3 regions of the Streptomyces sp. NPDC060028 genome follow, and region 3 is predicted to be linked to each of the others. Evidence: riboswitches for the same ligand, from Rfam matches in the RefSeq annotation. Region 3 holds a riboswitch; each other region holds the start of a gene.
What was found. Region 3 has a riboswitch for thiamine pyrophosphate ahead of thiC (phosphomethylpyrimidine synthase ThiC). Riboswitches for the same ligand answer to the same signal wherever they lie in the genome.
Positions count from the first base shown of each region.

Region 1: another riboswitch for thiamine pyrophosphate. It lies ahead of thiO (glycine oxidase ThiO); the one in region 3 lies ahead of thiC (phosphomethylpyrimidine synthase ThiC).
Region 2: another riboswitch for thiamine pyrophosphate. It lies ahead of ACFWBF_RS00630 (thiamine ABC transporter substrate binding subunit); the one in region 3 lies ahead of thiC (phosphomethylpyrimidine synthase ThiC).

Region 1 is NZ_JBHWVJ010000097.1:5,751-8,997, forward strand. It holds gene ACFWBF_RS32205 (thiazole synthase) at 1-210, opposite strand, end outside; gene thiS (sulfur carrier protein ThiS) at 216-428, opposite strand; gene thiO (glycine oxidase ThiO) at 425-1,606, opposite strand; TPP riboswitch at 1,604-1,716, opposite strand; gene ACFWBF_RS32220 (NAD(P)/FAD-dependent oxidoreductase) at 1,806-3,026, shown strand; gene ACFWBF_RS32225 (Rv2175c family DNA-binding protein) at 3,171-3,247, shown strand, end outside.
Region 2 is NZ_JBHWVJ010000001.1:126,425-129,671, forward strand. It holds gene ACFWBF_RS00625 (ABC transporter permease) at 1-607, opposite strand, end outside; gene ACFWBF_RS00630 (thiamine ABC transporter substrate binding subunit) at 667-1,764, opposite strand; TPP riboswitch at 1,846-1,955, opposite strand; gene rlmN (23S rRNA (adenine(2503)-C(2))-methyltransferase RlmN) at 2,022-3,134, opposite strand; gene ACFWBF_RS00640 (phosphatidate cytidylyltransferase) at 3,228-3,247, opposite strand, start outside.
Region 3 is NZ_JBHWVJ010000122.1:15,034-18,280, forward strand. It holds gene ACFWBF_RS34800 (YibE/F family protein) at 1-1,388, opposite strand, end outside; TPP riboswitch at 1,428-1,571, shown strand; gene thiC (phosphomethylpyrimidine synthase ThiC) at 1,566-3,247, shown strand, end outside.

The sequences.
Region 1 (3,247 bases), on a different contig from region 3:
CGGCAGGACCGCGATGTCCAGCTTCGCGAGGACGGAGAGGACGGATCCCTGGACCGTGGGGTCCAGGCGGCGCATCGCCACCGTGGTCAGCTCCGTACCGGAGGCGATCAGTGCCCGTTCCAGGACGTCCAGGCTCGGGGCCCCGCCCGTACCCATGATCAGGCGGGAGGAGAAGGTGCGGCCGCCCAGCAGGAAAGCGTCGTCAGCCATGCCGCTCAACCCCCCTGGACCGCGGTGAGGATCTCGACCCGGTCGCCGTCGCCCACCGGTGTGGCGGGCCACTGCCCGCGCGGCACCACGGTCTCGTTGAGCGCGGCCGCGACCCCGGACGGGGCGGTGGTCAGGGCGGCGACCACCGTGTCGAGCGTGGTCCCGGCGGCGACCTGGCGCGCCTCGCCGTTGACCGAGACGGAGACGGAGATGGTCATGCGTACGACTCCTGGGGCGTGAGGGCGAAACGGCGCGGGGTGAAGGGGCGCGCGATCTCCGGCAGTTCGCCGGTGGTCAGCAGCTCCGCCATGACGTCCCCGGTGAGCGGGGTCAGCAGCACCCCGTTGCGGTAGTGCCCGGTGGCCAGGTGCAGGCCCGGCAGTTCGGTCGGACCGAGCAGCGGCGCGTTGTCGGGCGAGCCCGGCCGCAGCCCCGCCCGGGTCTCGGTGAGCGGGAGTTCGGTGATGCCGGGCACCAGCTCGTGGGCGTCGCGCAGGAGCTCGTAGACCCCGCCGGCGGTGACGGTGGTGTCCCAGCCGAGTTCCTCGCTGGTGGCGCCGATGACCAGCTCGCCGTTCTCGCGCGGGACCAGGTAGACGTGGCTGCCCCGCACGACGGCGCGTACGGTCCGCGACAGGAACGGCGCATGGGCGGCCGGCACGGTCAGGCGCAGCACCTGGCCCTTGACCGGCCGTACGGGAGCCACCACCTGCGGCGGTACGCCCGCGAGCCGGCCGCTGAGCGACCCCGCGGCCAGCACCACCTGGTCGGCGAGCAGCTCCGTACCGTCGTCGAGCCGCGCCCCGCGGGCCCGGTCGGCGGCGGTGAGCAGTCGCTCCGCGGCCGCCCGGTGGATGCTCACGCCGGCCCGCTCGCAGGCGGCCAGCAGCGCCGCCGCCAGCCGGCGCGGGTCCACCTGGTGGTCCCCGTCCACGCGCAGTCCGCCGCGGACACCGGGGGCCAGCATCGGCTCCAGGCGGCGGCACTCGCGCCCGGTCAGCCACTGCGACTCCAGCCCGCAGCGGCGCTGCAGTGCGTGCAGCTCGCGCAGGTGGAGGCGGTCGTCCGCGTCGAGCGCCACGGCGAGGGTCCCGCAGGCCCGGTAGCCGATGTCCAGCCCGCCGCTCGCGTCGGCGAGTTCGGCGGCGAACTGCGGATAGCGGGCGGCCGAGGCGAGGTTCAGCCCGAGCAGGGTCTCCTCGCCGTAGTGGAGCTCGGTGACGGCGGCGAGCATGCCCGCCGCGACCTGGGCGGCGCCGCCGCCGGGCGCCGGATCGGCGAGCGCGGTGCGCAGACCCGTACCGGCCGCCCGCCAGGCCGTGACGAGGCCGATGATCCCGCCCCCGATGACGAGGACGTCGTATCCCGGTTCCGGGCTTCTTCGAGATGAGTGCATGGGCGTCCAGCCCCTCCCTTCGCCGGCATGACCCGGATCAGGTTCGTACGGTCGGAGGCCGGCCAGCCTCCCTCTCAGCCCGGTGCGCCCGGACTCCCGCGATAGGTACGGTGGCCAGACTAACCCCGCCGCCGACGGCCGGGTAAGGCTGCCTCCCTGACCCGGCCCGATCGGCGAGACACCCCCTAATGTGGGCGGCGTGAGCGACCAGACGGAAGAGACTGACAGCGGCGTCGTCATAGTGGGCGCCGGAATGGCGGGGGTGCAGACGGCGGTTGCCCTGCGCGAACAGGGCTTCACCGGCCCCGTCACCCTGCTGGGCGCCGAGCCCCACCAGCCCTACGACCGGCCCCCGCTCTCCAAGGCGGTGCTGCTCGGCAAGGCCGAGGACTCGGCGTTCGACATCGACTTCGAGGCGCTCGGCATCGAGCTGCGGCTGGGGACGACGGTCACCGGGCTGCGGGCCGCCGAGCGCCTGCTCGACACCGAGAGGGGCCCGGTCCCGTACGGGGTGCTCGTGCTGGCGACCGGCGCCGAACCGGTGACCCTGCCCGGCACGGAGGGCGTCCCCGGGGTGCACCTGCTGCGCACCCTGGACGACGCGGCCCGGCTGAAGCCCGTACTGGCCTCGGCGCCGGCGATCGTCGTCGTCGGGGCGGGCTGGATCGGCGCCGAGTTCGCCACGGCCGCGCGCGAGGCGGGCTGCGCCGTGACCGTGGTGGAGGCGGCCGACCGGGTCCTCGCGGGAGCGCTGCCGGCCGAGGTCGCGGCCCCGATGGCGCACTGGTACGCGCAGGCCGGGGCCGAACTGGTCACCGGCGCGAAGGTGGCCTCCGTGGAGTCCGGCCGGGTGCTGCTCGCGGACGGCCGGGAGCTGGCGGCCGGCGCGGTGGTCGTGGGCATCGGCGCCCGGCCGGCGACGGCGTGGCTGGCGGGGTCGGGCATCGAGCGGGGCGCGGACGGCTCGGTGACGGCGGACGCCCACCTGCGGACCTCCCTGCCCGGGGTGTACGCGGTCGGCGACTGCGCGTCCTTCCCGTCGGGGCGGTACGGGGCCCGGCTGCTCGTGCATCACTGGGACAACGCGCTGCAGGGCCCCCGGGTCGTCGCGGCGAACATCCTGGCCGGGGAGCCCGTACGGGTCTACGACCCGGTGCCGTATTTCTGGTCGGAGCAGTTCGGGCGGTTCGTGCAGTACGCCGGCCACCACGCCGGGGCCGACGCGATGCTGTGGCGCGGCGATCCGGCGGAGCCGGCGTGGTCGGTGTGCTGGGTACGGGAGGGCGCGCTGGTGGCGGTGCTGGCGGTGGGCCGCCCGCGCGACCTGGCCCAGGGCCGCAAGCTGATCGAATCGGCGACCCCGGTCGACCCGGCCAAGGTCGCCGACCCCGCCGTCCCCCTCAAGTCGGCGACCGCGTAGTCACCCGGAAGGAGCCGCGAGGGGCCGTGAGTGGGCCGGGAGAGGGCCGTGAGAGGGCCGGGACAGGGCCGGGAGAGAGCCGGGGGAACCCGGACGGGGCGGCTCGGGTACCGGGGGCGAGTCCGAGATGGCAGGCTTGTGCCCGTGACCGAGATTGACGCAAAGATCGACGCCCTTGTCCCCGCCTGGCTCTACCTCCCCGACATCGCGGAGATGCTCGA
Region 2 (3,247 bases), on a different contig from region 3:
GGATCTGCACGACGCCGAAGGAGGTGAAGGTGAACAGGAAGACCATCAGCGAGGCGGCCGCCACCGCCGGGGCCAGCGCGGGCAGCGTCACCCGTCGCCAGGCCGCGAACCGCCCGGCGCCCAGGACCCTGGCGGCCTCCTCCTGGCGCGGGTCGAGCTGCGCCCAGAGCCCGCCGACCGTCCGTACGACCACGGCGTAGTTGAAGAAGACGTGCGCGAGCAGGATCGCCCAGACCGTGGTGTCGAGCCGGATCCCCCACAGCTCGTCCAGCAGTCCGCCCCGCCCCACGAGGGCCAGGAAGGCGGTGCCGACCACCACGGTCGGCAGCACGAACGGCACGGTCACCACGGCCCGCAGCAGCTGCTTGCCGGGGAACTCGAAGCGCGCGAAGACGTACGCGCCGGGGAGTGCGATCAGGAGCGTGAGCGCGGTCGACGCGAGCGCCTGCCAGGTGGTGAACCAGAGCACGTCGGCGATGTCCGGCCGGGCCAGCACCTCGCCGACCCGGCCGAACTGCCAGCCCGTGTCCGTCTTCAGCCCGCGGCCGACGATCGCGGCCACGGGGTAGGCGAAGAACAGTCCGAAGAAGACGAGCGGCACGGCCATCAGGCTCAGCCTGACGGCCGTGGACCGCGCGCTCTCCTTCGGAGCACTGCTCACCGGTACTACTTCACGACGAGCGCGGACCATGTCTTGACCCACTGCTCACGGTTCTTCGCGATGGTGTCCGGGGCGACCGTCTGCGGCTGCTCGATCACGACACCGTGCTTGGTGAACAGCTCGGGCAGCTTGGCGTCCTTGACGACCGGGTTCACGAACATCTGGAGGGGCATGTCCTCCTGGAACTTCTTGCCGATCAGGAAGTCCAGCAGGGCCTTGCCGCCCTCCTCGTTCTTCGCGCCCTTGAGCAGGCCGGCGAACTCGACCTGGCGGAAGCAGGTGCCGGTGGCCACGCCCGTGGGGGCCTCGGCCGGCTGCGGCTCGCCGTAGAGCACCTCGACCGGCGGGCTGGAGGCGTACGAGACGACCAGCGGGCGGTCGCCCTTGGCCTTCTTGCCGCCCGCGGAACCGGAGAAGCGCTCGTTGTAGGCCTGCTCCCAGCCGTCGACGACCTCCACGCCATTGGCCTTGAGCTTGCTCCAGTAGTCCTTCCAGCCTTCGTCGCCGTACTTGCCGACGGAGGCGAGGAGGAAGCCGAGGCCGGGCGAGGAGGTCGCGGCGTTCTCGGTGACCAGCAGGTTCTTGTACTCCGGCTTGATCAGGTCGTCCAGCGTCTGCGGCGGGGCGATCTTCTTGTCGGCGAAGTACGCCTTGTCGTAGTTGACGCAGATGTCGCCGGAGTCGACCGGGGTGACCCGGTGCTCCTTGTCGAGCACGTACTCCGGCTTGACCTCGCCCAGGCCCTTGGCCTCGTACGGCGTGAAGATGCCGTTGTCGAGGGCGCGCGAGAGGAGGGTGTTGTCGACCCCGAAGAAGACGTCGCCGCGCGGGGAGCCCTTGGTGAGGATCTCCTGGTTCAGCGCGGCGCCCGCGTCCCCGGACTTCAGCACCTTGACGGTGTAGCCGCTCTGCTGCTCGAACTCCTTGAGGAGCGACTCGGTCACGTTGAAGGAGTCGTGGGAGACGAGGGTGACGGTCTTGGACTTCGGGGCCTCGCCGGCGCCGCCGGCGGACTTGTCCCCGGCATCGCCGCAGGCGCTGAGCGTGGTGACGCCCAGCGCGGTCGCGAGCAGGGCGCCCGCGATCTTCTTGGTGGTGCTCACTGGTGATTCCTCCTGGATGACCAGGAGAAGACGCGGCCCTGCCCGGCGCTCTGGGAGCGGCCGCCGGGCAGGGCGCAACAGCTTGAGTGATGACCGAACTTCCTACCCCGAATGACCGGGGCGAGGTTCAGAGGGTCTGCGGATGACGGTTACCGCACTCTCAGCGCTGTGGCGCTCCCCTGTCGGAATATGAAATTGGTTCGGCCACAGGGTACCTCGTGGCCGAATACGAGCATTCTTGACCGGAATCCCGGAATCTATCGCTCGGAGGCGGCGAGCTGTCCGCACGCGCCGTCGATCTCCTGGCCACGGGTGTCCCGTACGGTCACCGGCACGCCGTGGCGGGCGATGGCCTCCACGAAGGCCTTCTCGTCCTCGGGGCGCGAGGCGGTCCACTTCGAGCCCGGGGTCGGGTTCAGCGGGATGAGGTTGACGTGTACGCGCTTGCCCTTGAGGAGCTTGCCGAGCAGGTCGCCCCGCCAGGCCTGGTCGTTGATGTCGCGGATCAGGGCGTACTCGATGGAGATCCGGCGGCCGGACTTCTCCGCGTACTCCCAGGCCGCGCCGAGCACCTCGCGGACGTTCCAGCGGGTGTTCACGGGGACCAGCGTGTCGCGCAGCTCGTCGTCCGGCGCGTGCAGCGAGACGGCGAGGCGGCACTTGAAGCCCTCGTCGGCGAACCGCAGCATGGCCGGGACCAGACCGACGGTGGAGACGGTGATCCCGCGCTGGGACAGGCCCAGGCCGTCGGGCTCGGGGTCGGTGAGGCGGCGGATGGCGCCGACGACGCGGTTGTAGTTGGCGAGCGGCTCGCCCATGCCCATGAAGACGATGTTCGACAGCCGGGCCGGTCCGCCGGGGACCTCGCCGTCGCGCAGGGCGCGCATGCCGTCGACGATCTGGTGCACGATCTCGGCCGTGGAGAGGTTGCGGTCGAGGCCGGCCTGGCCGGTGGCGCAGAACGGGCAGTTCATGCCGCAGCCGGCCTGCGAGGAGATGCACATGGTGACCCGGTCGGGGTAGCGCATCAGCACGGACTCGACGAGCGTGCCGTCGTGCAGCTTCCACAGGGTCTTGCGGGTGGTGTCCTCGTCGCACGAGATGTGCCGCAGGACGGACATCAGGTCCGGCAGCAGCTCCTGCTGGAGCTTCTCGCGGGAGCCCGCCGGGATGTCGGTCCACTGCGCCGGGTCGTGCGCGTACCGGGAGAAGTAGTGCTGAGAGAGCTGCTTGGCCCGGAACGGCTTCTCACCGATCGCGGCGACCGCCTCGCGGCGCTCCTCGGGAGTGAGGTCGGCGAGGTGCCGGGGCGGCTTCTTGGCTCCGCGCGGTGCGACGAAGGTGAGCTCTCCCGGAACGGGGCGGGCCATGGCAGGTACTCCTTGTAAGACGAAAGGCGCGCCGCAGAAGCAGCGCGCCTTTCAAGAGTAACCGCCCGGCCTGTACGGGCGCCTTCCCGCAGGTCAGCCGGTGCCGACGAACG
Region 3 (3,247 bases):
CCGCGGGCCGGCCCCGAAGTCGCCGCGCCACCCGGGGATCCCGGTCGGTCGGCAGAAACCACCAGTGCGGCCAGCGCCGTTGTCACCGGTACCGAGGCCACCAGTCCGATCGAGCCCACGAGCGTTCGTACGATCTCCTCGGCAACCAACTCGCTGTTGGCCACGGAACCCATGCTGCTGTTCGCGATCGAGAAGAGCAGCAGCAGCGGCAGCGCGGCACCCGCGTAGGCCAGAACCAGGGTGTTGACCACCGAGGCGATGTGGTCCCGCCCGATCCGGATGGCCGCCCGGTACAAACCACGGGGGCCCATCGCCGGGTCGGCCTGGTGGAGTTCCCAGACCGCCGAGGTCTGGGTGACCGTCACGTCATCGAGCACGCCCAGCGATCCGATGATCACTCCCGCGAGCAGCAAACCGCTCATGTCGATGCTCGGGTAGAGCCCGTGGATCAGCCCGGTGTTGTCGTCGGTGTTGCCGCTGAGGAACGCCCAGTCGATGAACAGCGAACCCAGCAGGCCGATCAGCAACAGCGAGACGAGCGTGCCCAGGACGGCGACCGACGTACGCGCCGTGAGCCCGTGGCACATGTAGAGCGCGATCAGCATGATGGCGCTGGCCCCGACGACCGCGACGACCAGCGGGTTCGAGCCCTGCAGGATCGCCGGGAGGATGAAGAGGGTCAGCACGGCGAAGCTGACGACGAGCGCGATGAGTGCGAACAGCCCGCGCATCCGGCCGACCAGGACGACGGCCACGGCGAAGATGCCGGCCAACAGCGCCATCGGGAGCTTGCGGTTCACGTCGATCACGGAGTACTGGAGGTCCCGGGGGGCGTCCGGCGCGTACGCGACCACCACTTCCTGACCGTCCTTCAACTGCCGTGGCGCGCCCGGCTGGACGATCTCCACGAAAGTGCGGCCCTCGTCCGGTCCGGTGGCGACCTCGACGGTGGCCTTCTTGCACTCGCCGGTCTGCGCGGCCTGCGCCTCGCGCCCCTCGGGCGTGGAGGTGTCGCCGGTGGGCGGTACCTGCGAGGCGTTGACCGATTTGCAGTCGACCTGCGCCAGCGAGACGACCTTGCCCTGCTGGGTCTGGCGGTCGAAGCCCACGCCGGAGCGCTCGTGGGCGGGGGCGCCGCCCGGCCAGAGCACCACCATGCCGATGAAGACGGCGGCGGTGAAGGGGATCAGCACGGCCGCGATGACCTTGCGCAGGTGCTTCGAGACCGGGGCCGCCGGGCCGTGGCCGTGGGAATGTCCGTGCGCGTGCCCGGGGCCCGCATGCGCATGGTCGGCGTGACCTGGATGAGCCGTGGGGTCAGTGGGCTCGGTGGGGGTCTGAGGCAAGGACGTCACCAGCAGATCATCGCAACAGATGAGGGGGCCCACTGTTCAGCACGCCACACATGACGCTAGCGTGGGGGCACCTTTGCACAACGCGGGAGCTCGGAGCACCGGGCTGAGAGGGCGCTGATCACCGTACGCGCGGGAAATGCGTACGGGAAGAGGCTGCGTCGACCGCCGAACCTGTTACCGGGTAATGCCGGCGTAGGGAGATCAGGTCTCATGACCATTCAGGACGCACGCACGCCTGCCGTCAGCCAGGACGCCGACGGCCAGACCGAGCGCCAGCCCGGCTGGCACAAGGGATACCTGGCGGGCTCCCGCCCGGACATCCGGGTGCCGGTCCGCCAGGTCCACCTCACCAACGGCAAGGACGTCACGCTCTACGACACGTCCGGGCCGTACACCGATCCGCAGATCGAGACCGACGTCCGCCGGGGCCTGGCGCCCCTGCGCGAGAACTGGATCATCGGCCGCGGCGACACCGAGGAGTACGCGGGCCGCCCCGTGCGCCCCGAGGACGACGGCATCAAGCACACCTCGCCCCGCGGTGGCCTCAAGAACCTCGACGCGGTCTTCCCGGGCCGCCCGCGCCAGCCCCGCCGGGGCCGTGGCGGCGCCGCCGTCACGCAGCTCGCGTACGCCCGCCGGGGCGAGATCACCCCGGAGATGGAGTACGTCGCCATCCGCGAGAACGTCTCCCCCGAGGTCGTCCGCGAGGAGATCGCCGCAGGCCGCGCGGTGCTTCCCGCGAACGTGAACCACCCGGAGATCGAGCCGATGATCATCGGCAAGCGCTTCCTGGTGAAGGTCAACGCCAACATCGGCAACTCCGCGGTCACCTCCTCGATCGAGGAGGAGGTCGACAAGATGACGTGGGCGACCAAGTGGGGCGCCGACACGGTCATGGACCTCTCGACCGGCCGCAACATCCACACCACCCGCGAGTGGGTGCTGCGCAACTCGCCCGTGCCGATCGGCACCGTGCCGCTCTACCAGGCGCTGGAGAAGGTCGACGGCCGGGCCGAGGACCTGACCTGGGAGATCTACAAGGACACGGTCATCGAGCAGGCCGAGCAGGGCGTCGACTACATGACGGTCCACGCCGGCGTGCTGCTCCCGTACGTGCCGCTGACGGCCCGCCGCAAGACCGGGATCGTCTCGCGCGGCGGCTCGATCATGGCCGCGTGGTGCCTGGCGCACCACAAGGAGAACTTCCTCTACACGAACTTCGAGGAGCTCTGCGAGATCCTCGCGGCGTACGACGTCACGTACTCGCTCGGTGACGGCCTGCGCCCCGGCTCCATCGCGGACGCCAACGACGCCGCGCAGTTCGCCGAGCTGAAGACGCTGGGCGAGCTCAACACGATCGCCAAGCGCCACAACGTGCAGACGATGATCGAGGGCCCGGGCCACGTCCCGATGCACAAGATCAAGGAGAACATCGACCTCCAGCAGGAGATCTGCGAGGAGGCGCCGTTCTACACGCTCGGCCCGCTGACCACGGACGTCGCGCCCGCCTACGACCACATCACCTCGGGCATCGGCGCCGCGATGATCGCCTGGTGGGGCACCGCGATGCTCTGCTACGTCACGCCCAAGGAGCACCTGGGCCTGCCGAACCGCGACGACGTGAAGACCGGCGTCATCACGTACAAGATCGCCGCGCACGCCGCAGACCTGGCCAAGGGCCACCCGGGCGCCCAGGAGTGGGACGACGCGCTGTCGGACGCGCGGTTCGAGTTCCGCTGGGAGGACCAGTTCAACCTGGCCCTCGACCCGGACACGGCCCGCGCGTTCCACGACGAGACGCTCCCGGCCGAGCCGGCCAAGACCGCGCACTTCTGCTCCATGTGCGGGCCGAAGTTCTGCTCGATGAAGATTTCCCAGGACATCCGTCGTGA